Regions from separate parts of the Lacticaseibacillus parahuelsenbergensis genome, predicted to be linked through region 3. Evidence: predicted binding sites of a transcription regulator. Region 3 holds the regulator's gene; each other region holds the start of a gene.

Region 1 (4,252 bases), 620 kb from region 3:
AACTGATTCATCAAATGATCGAGGCCGTGAAAAGTTTCTAACCCTTTCGCTGTCAACACCATGCCAGATTTCGAACTTTCTAAAAGTCCTTGTCCGCGCAAAAAATCTGTTTCTGTACGTAACGCGCGTTCTGAAATCTTCATCTGTTCGGCTAACGTTCGTCGACCAACTGGTGCCATCCAGTTAATAAATTGAAGGACCTGATAGCGTTTAGTGACGACGCCCATCAGATCAGGCGCGATCGCTTTGAGCCACGCAAGTTCAGTATGCATAAGGCACGTCCTTCTTTAATGGGTCATTTCACGTCCCTCCGAGTCGTTTGCCGACCCAGCAAGCTGAAAAAAATTAGGAACCCAACGTTTGCTGTTTTCCCTTACCAACAAAACCAATTGTAGCAGGGGTTCCGCTTTATCGCAAGTCTGTTGCCTAAATCGTCTCAAAGTAATCACAAAACCGGCTAAGTTTGAACATCTGCTTCTATAAAGATTCAAATGTTCGGCATTTACCAGTTTCGACAACCTCGCTGCGGCTTTTTGATATCAGGGGTTTCGGCTTACTTCTAATGAAATTTTCATGTGCTGTATTTCGGTCTATTTCAACAGCCTACACACAGCCAGTCATGGGTTCTTTCATCACTGTTTGTTCTGTTTTGAGCATTTTTCAAGCGAAACTGCCATTTGGTGAGGGAGCGATTTCATTTGGCGTTTTCTTAGCTTAAAAAAGGCTATGCTGATCAGCGACATTGGCGTCCTACAAACACATTATGGCAAACAAAAAGCCCGCCATAGCGGACTTTTCTATTTTCGGTATTTTCCATATGACTGGAATTCTGCGCAGCCCGGGAGTCGAACCCGGATTTCGAGAACCGGAATCTCACGTGCGATCCATTACACTAACCGCGCAAGTACCTAATTATATTACTCAATCAGGGGCCAATTTGCAAGTCTTTTCTGTAGAGCGTGAGCAGGAGCGCTTAGAAATCGGAGTGTAAGTGGCCTCAAGCCTAAATGGCTGGTCTTTGGCCATTTAGGCTTGAGGTCCTTACACGTAGATTTCTGCGACTGTGAGCGCGTTTCGGAACCGGATTGCCCCCAAACCTTATTTTTTCACTGCCTATACTGATTCATTCTCGGCGGTTATCCTCAAATTCCTTCTACCCGTCCTTCCACTCCCACGAAAAAAGCACACCACTAACCAAAGCGGTGTGCCAATTCGTTTAAACCTTTATTTTTGATTATTCTTATTAACCAGAATATCATCAATCAAGCCGTAATCCTTGGCTTCCTGAGCGCTCATATAGTGATCACGTTCAGTATCCTTCTTGATTTGCTCAACTGTCTGACCTGTTGCATCGGCCAGGATCTGGTTCATCTTTTTACGTGTCTTCAAAATTTCTTCGGCCGCAATTTCGATTTCGGTTTGCTGACCTTGGGCACCACCTGAAGGCTGATGGATTAAAATGGTCGAATTCGGCAAAGCAAAGCGCTTGCCTTTCGTGCCACCGGCTAACAGGACAGATGCCATGGATGCAGCCATCCCAATGGCAATAGTCTGAACATCGGACTTGATGAAGTTCATGGTATCAAGCATCGCCAAGCCGCTGGTGATCACACCACCGGGACTGTTGATGTAAAGGTAAATATCCTTTTCAGAATCCTGTGCATCAAGAAAAAGTAACTGGGCGATGACAGAGTTTGCCATTTGATCGTTTACTTCACCGGACAACATGATGATCCGGTCTTTTAATAGACGTGAGTAAATGTCGTAAGCACGTTCGCCACGACTGGTTTGTTCAACGACGGTAGGTACTAGCATGTCCTAACCTCCTGAAAATCGTTTTTTAGCACTCTTTAAAGTACAGTGCTAAGTATACTGCTAAAGTCAAATAAGGTCAAAGATTTTAATCACAATCTTTGACCTTATAAAAATCGTTCAGACTTGTGGGTAGGCGTCGTCAGCGATAGCACTCAGATGCTCATCGACACGCGTTACCTCAGTCTTGATACGATCATATTCAGTTTGCGGCAAATTCATCAATTCCATGCAGGAGCCAACATGTTCAAAAATCTCGTCGCGAGCGTCCAAAGCCTTTTGCGTCAAGCTAACATCAACGCGACGTTCATCTTCGGTTGATCGTTTGCGGCTGATCCAGCCGTCTTTTTCCAGACGCTTCATTAACGGTGTCAAGGTACCGCTGTCCAACTCAAGTGTTTGGCCCACCTGCTTAACCGACATCGTGCCGTGTTCATACAGCGACAGCAACGTAATGTACTGCGGATAAGTCAACTTAAATGGCGCTAATGCCTGAGCATAGAAATGATTATATTGTTTCTGTGCCTTGTAAATTGCAAAACAAAGTTGTTCATTTAATGTGATCGGTTTGACCATAGTGCTTCCTCCTAAAACCTAAGCAACAATTGTATCCCGCTGAACGTGACAATTACCACTTCATCTGGTAATAACATCACTGCAAATCCGAATGTAAACTGACTCATGTTTCTTGTCGTGGCACTCGTCAACCAGCGCACTGCCGGACAGTTTTTAGCGTCCTAAAAGTGGCAGCCGGGTCGTTCAAACGCCTACATCAAATAACTTGATGTCGGTTACATTGTACACGATTATCTTGAGGAAACAAAGGCATTATCTTATAAATATGACTTTTTGCTTATCTTGCAATTATCATAGCTGCTAGGCATCTTCCGGTTGCTGGTAACCCTCAGCAATCTGATTGAGTTTGCGCAACCGATGATTGACGCCTGACTTCGAAATTGTCCCACCCGGAACCATGGCACCCAACTCCTGCAACGAGACATCCGGATGGGCTAAGCGCAAAACGGCAATTTCGCGCAGTTTGGTTGGCAGATTATCCAACCCCACATGATCTTTAAGATAGTTGATATTCTCAATTTGTTTCTGGGCCGCATCAATGGTTTTGTTCATATTCGCCGTTTCGCAATTAACGAGGCGGTTCACCGAGTTACGCATATCGCGCACAATCCGGACATCTTCGAACTTAAGCATCGCATTCGTTGCCCCGATCACCTGCAGGAAATCCGCGATTTTTTCGGCTTCTTTTAAATAAACAATATAGCCGCTTCGGCGTTCGACGGTACGCGCATTCAGGTTGAAATGATTCATCATTTTCAAAATGCCGGCATTGTGATCGGCATATAATGAATAAATTTCCAGGTGATAGCGCGATGTTTCCGGATTATTCACCGATCCGCCGGCTAAAAAAGCGCCGCGCAAGTACGAACGCATCCGTTGTGGTTCTTCCAAAACCGTTGCTGGGACCGTCGTCGAAATCGCCATCGTTGTCGGATCCAAAATTGACAAATCCGACAGAATATCATTGACACCTTCCGTCAGGCGGACAATGTACTGATAATTTTTCTTGAGTTTCATTTTGCGATGAACGACCAAGTTGGCTTCATGCCGGTAAACCTGGCGAATCAAACTATAAATTCGCCGGGCAATGGCCGGGTTTTCAGTCTGAATGTTTAACACAAACCGATGGGCCATTAACGTCAGGCTGCCGTTCATCCGGATCAATGCCGACAGCTCTGCCTTCGCATGTTCAGGATGAACCTCGAGTTGGGTCAGTTCTTTTTTCACCATACTGGCAAAGCTTGCCATGCCCTCACCTCCGGATTTTTGCGCTCACTTGAAAAGCCAAATTCAAAATTTCCTTGGCCACCTTGTCGCCATCATGGAAAACGCCGCGATCACGCAACTTCAAAAAATCTTCCGAAATCACACGACAGCCCATATCCCGCAAACCTTGATAATTATGCTTAACCGGCGTCAGAATTTCGTTGTACTTTTGGTGATCGAGATAATTCTCGGGGACCGGTTCGATATTGACGAGAACGGTATCGACAAAATCCTCGCCCATCTGTTCATTCAAAACCCGAACATGGTCGGCATCGGTGAAGTTTTGCGTTTCGCCTTTCTGCGTCATGATGTTGACGATATAGATGACTTCAGCCTGCGTTTTCTTCACAGCGTCACCCAGATTGCCAATCATCAGGTTCGGCAGGATGCTGGTAAACAGACTGCCGGGCCCCAGCACAACCACATCGGCATCCATAATGGCATCAATGACTTCATGGACAGCTTTAGGTTCACCATTAGCCGGATCGGTTTCGGAGACGGAAATATGCTTGATATTCTTACCGGCAGCGGTAATTTCGGATTCACCGGATAGGCTCGTCCCATCTGTGAACTCGGCATTAAGTGTGAGCGGCGTGTT
Region 2 (4,252 bases), 880 kb from region 3:
AGCAATCGCGCCGGCTGTATAAGGACCGATGCCTGCCAACGTCTGTAACTCAGCTGACGTCTGTGGCCATTTTCCACCATAATCATTCACAATTTGCTTGGCCGCTTGTTGCAGGCGCCGCGCCCGTGAATAATAGCCTAAACCTTCCCATGCCTTCAAAACTGTGGCTTCCGGCGCCGCGGCCAGTGCCTCGACAGTTGGAAACTGTGTCATAAAGCGTTCGTAATACGGAATGACCCTCTGCACTTGCGTCTGCTGAAGCATTAATTCGCTCACCATCACATGATAAGGGTCATGATCTTGCCGCCACGGCAGCGTTCGCGCGTGTCCGTCATACCAATCTAAAAGTGCCTGTTGAAACGCCGCTACTTTTTCTGGCGGCCAATCCATTAATTTGTTGTTTGTCATCATAGGGATTAGCTTACCATGGAGTTTGGCGTTGGGAAACTGTTTGGTGGCTTGATGGGGATTGTTCTATTTGAGGCAATGGAATGGGTGACTTTCGTGTTCTATAACGCGTTCGCCAGCCCAGAAACCTGCGTGTAAGGACCTCAAGTCTAAATGGCCAAAGCCCAAGTGCTGGAATCCCATTCTATTTTGGGCAAGTCAAAATCCGGCTTTCACTTTCTATAACGCGCTCACAGTCGCAGAAATCTGCGTATAAGGACCTTGGTCGCAATGGCCAAAGACCAGCCATCACGCCCAAGGCCACTTATACTCCGATTTCTAAGCGCTCCTGTTCGCGCTCAAAAAAAAGTCACCCTCACGATCATACGTATCATGGGGATGACTTCCTTTACGGTTCAATGATCACTGCAACTGCTGCAATTCTCATCGATTCGTTTTGCTTACTACTGGGTTTTGCCCATCAACGACAGTGGTGCCGCTTCTGATCATGCTTGCAATGCAGTTCGTGAGTCTTGAGCCGCCTGACGACAAACACTACTCAATCCATTACTGAATTTCAATGTTGTGACCAGACTCCTTTGATTCAGTCAACTTTGGGCATGTGATGTTGAGAACACCATCTTTGTAGTTTGCCTTGATGTTGCTGTCATCAACGTTTGGCAGTTGATAGCTCCGACTCATCGTGCCATAGCTGCGTTCGGACATCATGACGTTGCCGTTCTTGTCGGCGTGATCTGTGATGTCATCCTTGTGAACATTGATGCTCAAAATGCCATCATGGTAGTTCAACTTGATGTTGTTCTTGTCGATCCCAGGAACATCAACATGAACTTCGTAAGCGTCCTTGGTCTCCTTAACGTCAGTCAGCAATCCGTTGACGGCCGTGCTGGCAATGGAAGGAGTTGCCCAATCCATCCAGTCAGATACCGGGCCGAAGAACCGACGCGCCAAGTTGTCAAAGAACGGATCATTAACATCATTCATCAACTCATTATTACGACGATTCATAACTTCATTAGCCATAACAGATAACTTCCTTTCAATCAGAGACTTTGGGGATTCAGGAGAACGATCTTAGCTCCGGAGCCTTTGTTCCTTCTCCCTCGCTCCACCTATAGTTATACCACAAATTAGCACTTGTGAACGCCGAGTGCTAAAGTTTTTTGAAAAAAGTTTGGTTAGCGGTTGTTATGGGGCGTCATTATTGTGTTTTCGGGTTGTGTATTTAACTATACCTTTGTTGGAAGTAGATATCATCGGGATACTTTGTTGTGGCCGTAAGTGATTTTAGCGGCATCGGTATTTGTTCTATTGTCTGCAAAGATAGGTTGGGCTGTTACGTTCTATAACGCGCTCGCCAGCACAGAAGCCTGCGTATAAGGACCTTGGTCGCAATGACCAAGCCCGGGTCATCACGCTCAAGGCCACTTATACTCCAGCTTCTAAGCGCGCTGGCTCACGCTCACACAAAAAAAGATCCCAAACAATTTCTCATTTGGGATCCGTGACTTAGCTAAAAATTAGTTTTCATTTTCAAGGCGTTCTGCTTCTTCGTCAATCGTTTCGAAACCTGACTTCTTAGGCTTCTTTTCAGGATGTTCTTGGCGCTCCTTTTCGACCTTAGCGATCAAAGCTTTCTTCTGTTCTTTGCTCAATGATGCCATGTGATGTCGCCTCTTTTTGGTGTGAGTTAGAAGGTTTGACCCTTTCAACTTCTGTTATACCACTTAAATGGCACCTTGACACACCAAATTTTAATCTGATCACCGACTCAGGAGAAGAACAAATGAATTTTTGCCCTTCTAGCATATGTTTTTCAAGCTTAATTCTTTTGGGGTTTCGCCCACTCAAACCGTTTAACCTGAGCAAGGTCATCGGTCTCAGCCTGTGACAACCGGTAATTAAAGTCAAGCTGTAAAAGCCATCTAGCACTAAGACCAGTGGCTTGCTCAATTTTCCGCGCAACATTGATGCTCATATACGCATGCCGATTCAAAATAAATGAGAGCTGCTTTTGCGAAACGTCAATGTGCCCTGCAAACTCAGACTGCGTAATATTGTGATACGCCATCAGTTCCTTCAGCGCATCAGCTGCCGAAGTCGTTGGCACAATGTTCATAGGTACTGAATCATTAAAGTCTGCTTCAAACATAAATCCCCCTGTTAATGAGCATGTTCAGTGTTTTCAAAAATACCAATCGCTTCATTGAACATTACCATACGGGTATATTCCTATCAAGTAAAACCTTTGTCGCACCGCGCTCAACATCCCTTAACTAAGCCATATGCAACACTTTCAACCGACTGCGCCCAGTGCCTGCCGGTTGTACCTGGAGCTGATCGGGAATATTATCGCGTAATTCCGTGACGTGGGAAATAATGCCGATCAGCCGCGATTCGCCTTCCAATGATTCAAGGGCGTTCATGGCCACATCAAGGCTATTGGTGTCCAAACTGCCGAATCCTTCATCAACAAACAACGCATCAATGTTAATGCCGCCACTTTCCTGTTGAATCACCTCGCCTAATGCTAGCGCCAGACTAAGGGCTGCGATGAAGCTTTCACCCCCGGACAGCGTCTGAACCGCGCGCTGTTCGCCAACCTGATCATCATAAACATCGATTTCCAAACCGGAATGAATTTTCTGCGTACCCAGATCGGTGTGCAGCACAAACTGATAGCGCTGATTTGATAGAACCTGCAGCCGCGTGTTGGCGACGTCCAGAATTTGTTGAAGATAGGCTTGCAGAACATACCGTTCCAAACTCAGCTTCTTCGGCCCATTGCCGTTCATCACTGTTGTCAACGTCTGTAAGTCAGCATAGGCAGCCAGCGCGGCTTTATTTTTTGCTAAAATGTCCGCAGCCTGCTTCAACAACTTTTTGGCCGTGTCATGCGCCTGCTGCACTTCAATCAACGCAGTCTGGGCTTTGGTTGCTGCAGCCTCCGTCAAAGTGGCCTGCTCTTCAAGTTGATCAAGCGCCGGCTCGTGCTGATCGCCAATGGTTTTATTGCTGGATTCCAATAACGTCTTTTGCTTCAAAACCGCATTGTTATAGTCTTGAGTCTGCTGTTGCAAAATCGGCAACTGATCCAATTGCTCTTTTAGTGCAGTAAATTGTTTGGACCCATCTGCGCCAAAATATTCTGTTACTGCTTGTAAAAAGGCCGCCGCTGCTTCCTGATGGTCTTTTTCCAGTTTGGCAATTTGCTCCGTGGCGTGGCGCTCATCGGCATGGAGTCCGGCTAGCTGGCGATCCAAGTCGCTTACTTTGTCTTGTGCGGCTTGTCGGTTTTTCTGATACGTGTCAACCGCTTGGGTCAGTTCCGTCGATTGTGCCGTCACGGTTTCCAAATCACTGGTTCCCTCAGGCAGCGCCGCTTGCATCGTCGCCAGTGCACTCGTAGCTGTAGCAGCCTCAATTTTGGCGGTATTAAGCGCCTCTTGAGCAGCCTGAACTTTGTCCGTATCCTTCGTGACAGCGGTTTGCAACGACTTCAATGCTGCTTCAAGCGTCGTTTGTTTCGCTTCAGCTGCAGTCAGATCCTTCACGATCTTGCCAGTCTCAGTCTCAAGCGCATCCAATTGAGCCAGAATATCGTCATGGTCAGCCTCAGAACTCATGAAATTCGGTTGCTGGGCCAGTGTGTCCACAAAGTCATGCTTGGCGACGCTAGCCTTTTTGTTAGCCGCTGCCTGCTGCTCTTCAAGATTTTTAAGCTGCGTCTGCAGAGTTGTTTCTTTTGCAGCAGCCTGCTGACGCGCTTGTTCCGCCTGCTTGATGGCCGCCTCGGTTACCAATGGTTCGGTCGTGGCCACGGCTCGGTGAGGATGCTCAAGGC
Region 3 (4,252 bases):
ATTGATATTCACCCACCGTTGCAAGCATCAGCGGCGCCGCCACAGCCCATTGTTTTAACGCTGGGTTTCTTTGATGGCGTACATCGCGGCCATCAAGCCGTGATTAAAGCAGGAAAGCAAATTGCTTTAGCCAAAAAATTGCCGTTAGCCGTGATGACATTTGATATTCATCCGGCTGTTGTCTATCGCGGCGTTAGTAAAACAACGATTCAGTATCTGTCAACGCGTGACGAAAAGATTAATTTAATGCGGCAATTAGGCGTGGATTTGTTGTATTTTGTTCACTTTACACCAGAATTTGCTGCCTTATCGCCGCAAGCGTTTGTTGACCAATATTTGGTGGGCCTGAAAGCCGATACAGTTGTGGCCGGTTTTGACTATACTTACGGTAAACGCGCGATTGCCAATATGGCGTTGCTGCCCGACTACGCGCATGGCAGGTTTGAAGTTGTTAGCGTACCTAAGTTGGCCGAAGATGGTGCAAAAATCAGCTCGACCCGGATTCGTGATGCGTTGGATCAAGGGGATATCGATACGGCAAACGAGCTTTTAGGGTACGCTTATTTAACGACTGGCAAAGTGGTGCATGGCGAAGCCCGTGGTCGAGAACTTGGCTTTCCAACCATTAATCTGGCAACATTAGGTCAGCAGCGGCTTCCTGGTATCGGGATTTATGCCGTGACAGTAAACGTGGATGGTACTTGGTATCTGGGGATGGCTTCGATCGGCCGTAATGTTACGTTTGGCAGTGATCGCGATGTGACGCTTGAGATTAATTTGCTGGATTTTAGCCGTATGATTTATGGCAAAACTGTTCAGGTTCGTTGGTACCACTATCTACGCGGTGAAGTGAAATTTGCCAATGCAGAAGGTTTGATTATCCAGTTAAAGAAAGATGAAGCGGCGGTCCGTCAGTATTTCGCGAGGAAGGGTTAAAATGGCAGGCGCATATATTCATATTCCGTTTTGCGAACATATTTGTTACTACTGTGATTTCAATAAAGTCTTCATTGAAGGTCAGCCGGTTGATGACTATGTTGCGATGTTGCTTAAGGAAATGCGGATGGTCATGGCTGAGCATCCTGATGAGAAAATCGAAACGGTCTATGTCGGTGGTGGAACGCCTACAACGTTGACGTCCAAACAGTTAGCAACACTTTGCCAAGGCATTCGCGACATCTTGCACTTCGATTCTGGTGAATTCACGTTTGAGGCGAACCCCAATGATTTGCTGACGACCGATAAGTTGCAGGTTTTACATGATTATGGTGTCAATCGACTTTCAATCGGGGTTCAGTCTTTTAACGACGATGTCCTCAAACGGATCGGACGGATTCATCGCGCTAAGGACGTTTATGTTGCGATCGCCAATGCCAGAAAAGTCGGTTTTGATAATCTGTCGATTGATTTGATTTTCCGATTACCTGGTCAAAGCCGGAACGACTTTTTAAATAGTCTACAAAAAGCACTCGATTTGGATTTACCTCATTATTCGACGTATTCACTCATTCTTGAACGGAAAACCATCTTTTATAATTTGATGCGCCAAGGCAAATTGCGCTTGCCAACGCAGGATGTCGAAGCCGATATGTATCAGGATGCCATTGATCTAATGGAAGCACATGGCAGACATCAATATGAAATCAGCAATTTTGCCAAGGATGGCTATCAATGCCAACACAACCTGCTTTACTGGCAAAATGACAAATATTTTGGCTTTGGAGCTGGTGCGTTTGGTTATCTTGGGCGCGATCGGTATCACAATTATGGTCCGATCAAACAGTACCTAACGCCGCTTCACACCGATCGTTTACCGGTTTTGGCCCATCACTTGGTTCCGGTGTCCGAACAAATTGAAGAGGAAATGTTTCTTGGTTTGCGAACCATGCGCGGCGTAAGTGAAAAACGCTTCTATCAGCGCTATCATCTGACCGTTGATGCCGTTTATGGCGAGACCGTACCTGAGTTGGAAAGCCAAGGCTTGTTACAGCGCGATAATGGCTTCATCCGGCTGACTAACAAGGGCAAGTTTTTAGGCAACGAAGTCTTTCAACAGTTTTTGCTTGACGAGCCGCTTATTTAAACGGCTCTTTTTTCTTTAAAAAATGGCCGCCACTGGCTAGAAACACCGAAAACACTGAAGATTTTAGCAATGTCGCCTTGACTTTGCTAACGGTGCTTGGTATATTATTCAGTGTATTAGCACTCGTGCGAAACGAGTGCTAAAGGTGAGGTGAGAAAATGTTGACGAAACGGCAAGTGCTCGTCTTAAAAGAAATCATCCGCCTGTTTACTGAAAGCGGAGAGCCGGTTGGTTCAAAGCGATTGATGCGCGAGTTGCCCATTCATGTCAGTTCCGCCACAATCCGTAATGATATGGCGTCGCTAGAAGATGCCGGTTTGATCACCAAGACCCACAGCAGTTCCGGGCGCGTACCGTCAACGCAAGGCTATCGTTATTATCTCGATCACCTTGTTGAACCGGTGCGTGTTTCGCATCAAGAACTGGCGACTATCAAGCAGGCATTTAGCCAGCGGTACAATAAGATGGATGAGATTGTCGCGCAAAGTGCGCAAATTTTGTCCAATCTGACGAGTTACACGGCCATTAGCTTGGGACCTGAAGTAACCAATATCAAGCTGACAGGTTTTCGCCTTGTTCCATTAGGCAATCATCAAGTCATGGCGATTTTGGTCACGAATAACGGTAACATTGAAAACCAGGTCTTTACCGTATCGCAAAACATCTCATCCGATGAGCTCGAAAAGGCGATTCGAATTGTCAATGATCAACTCGTTGGACTGCCATTAATTCAAGTTGCACAGCGGCTGAAAACCGATGTGCCTTCGATGTTAATGCAGTATCTAACCAGTCCTGAAGGCTTTTTGGATATCTTCGGTAACGTTTTGAAATCAGCTGCGTCCGAGCGCTTTTACGTTGGCGGGCGGTTGAATCTGATGGATTACCTAGGCGATTCCGATATCCATGAACTGAAAAAGATTATGTCATTGATTGACGCTGATCACGGTGATCTGACGGAACTGCTTGGCGGACCGATTCGTCAAACGCCGGTTCAAGTACGTTTGGGGCCAGAGCTTAAGCCAATTGATTTGGCCAACCTCAGTTTAATCACCGCCAGCTACGATGTTGGTGACCACGGCACTGGGATGATCGCCTTGCTAGGCCCGACACAGATGCCTTATTCGAAAATGATCGGACTGCTGGATGTTTTCCGTGAAGAGCTGGCAAAACGGTTGACGGATTATTATGCCAACTTTGATCAATAAAAATTAAAAAATATTTGTTGTGTGGATCCATGAATGCCAGCAAATATGGTTTAAAGGGAGGATACCATGGCAGAAAAAAAAGCAAAGCAAACCGCAGCAGATACCGACAAACAGGCAAAACAACCTGCTGAAGCGTCAGGATCTTCGCTTAAAGAAGACATTCTGAAAGAAAGCATCGCTGATCTCAATGACCAACTAAAAAGCAGCCAACATGATGGCGAGCAGTTGAAGAAAGAACGTGATGAATTCGAAGATAAATATCTGCGGGCAGCCGCGGAGATTCAAAATATGAATCATCGGTTCGAAAAAGAGCAACAGAAGCTGCTGAAGTACGATGGCCAGAAGTTAGCAAAGGCGATTTTGCCAGTTGTCGATAATCTTGAACGTGCGCTTGCAACCGAGGCCAAAGATGATAGTGCTGCTTCACTAAAAAAGGGTGTCCAAATGGTTTATGACCATTTGGAGCGTGCTTTGAAGGAAAACGGCATCACTGCTATTGATGGCACCGGCGAAAAATTCGACCCGAATACCCAACAGGCCGTACAAACAGTCGCGGCTGATGACAAACACGCAGCTGATACTGTCGCGCAGGTCCTGCAAAAAGGGTATTATCTCAAAGATCGCGTTTTACGCCCTGCTATGGTCGTTGTTGCTAAATAATTAAACTGAAAATAAAGAAGGTATAACAATATGAGTAAAGTTATTGGTATTGACTTAGGAACCACCAACTCAGCTGTTGCGGTTTTGGAAGGCAATCAGCCAAAGATCATTACAAATCCTGAAGGCAATCGGACCACACCGTCTGTTGTTGCGTTTAAAGATGGTGAAATTCAAGTCGGTGAAGTTGCCAAGCGTCAGGCAATTACCAACCCGGATACGATTGTTTCGATCAAACGCCACATGGGCGAAGCCAACTACAAAGTTAAGGTTGGCGACAAGGAATACACCCCTCAGGAAATTTCAG

Evidence for each region. The regulator HrcA, encoded in region 3, represses chaperone genes, less so after heat shock. The targets are predictions, from matches to a motif close to TTAGCACTCNNNNNNNNNGAGTGCTAA.
Region 1: the regulator HrcA is predicted to act here: its motif matches at 1,841-1,867, upstream of clpP (ATP-dependent Clp endopeptidase proteolytic subunit ClpP).
Region 2: the regulator HrcA is predicted to act here: its motif matches at 1,539-1,565, upstream of LACPH_RS03100 (Hsp20/alpha crystallin family protein).

What each region holds. Positions count from the first base shown of each region.
Region 1 covers NZ_CP132482.1:915,670-919,921, reverse strand. Annotated here, with positions in the region: gene LACPH_RS04445 (sugar-binding transcriptional regulator) at 1-272, opposite strand, end outside; tRNA gene LACPH_RS04440 (tRNA-Arg) at 831-902, opposite strand; gene clpP (ATP-dependent Clp endopeptidase proteolytic subunit ClpP) at 1,225-1,815, opposite strand; gene LACPH_RS04430 (MarR family winged helix-turn-helix transcriptional regulator) at 1,933-2,388, opposite strand; gene whiA (DNA-binding protein WhiA) at 2,689-3,636, opposite strand; gene mgfK (gluconeogenesis morphogenetic factor MgfK) at 3,641-4,252, opposite strand, start outside.
Region 2 covers NZ_CP132482.1:656,893-661,144, reverse strand. Annotated here, with positions in the region: gene mutY (A/G-specific adenine glycosylase) at 1-408, opposite strand, end outside; gene LACPH_RS03100 (Hsp20/alpha crystallin family protein) at 955-1,431, opposite strand; gene LACPH_RS03095 (hypothetical protein) at 1,929-2,072, opposite strand; gene LACPH_RS03090 (helix-turn-helix transcriptional regulator) at 2,231-2,560, opposite strand; gene LACPH_RS03085 (AAA family ATPase) at 2,685-4,252, opposite strand, start outside.
Region 3 covers NZ_CP132482.1:1,540,439-1,544,690, reverse strand. Annotated here, with positions in the region: gene ribF (riboflavin biosynthesis protein RibF) at 1-936, shown strand, start outside; gene hemW (radical SAM family heme chaperone HemW) at 938-2,083, shown strand; gene hrcA (heat-inducible transcriptional repressor HrcA) at 2,242-3,288, shown strand; gene grpE (nucleotide exchange factor GrpE) at 3,355-3,948, shown strand; gene dnaK (molecular chaperone DnaK) at 3,979-4,252, shown strand, end outside.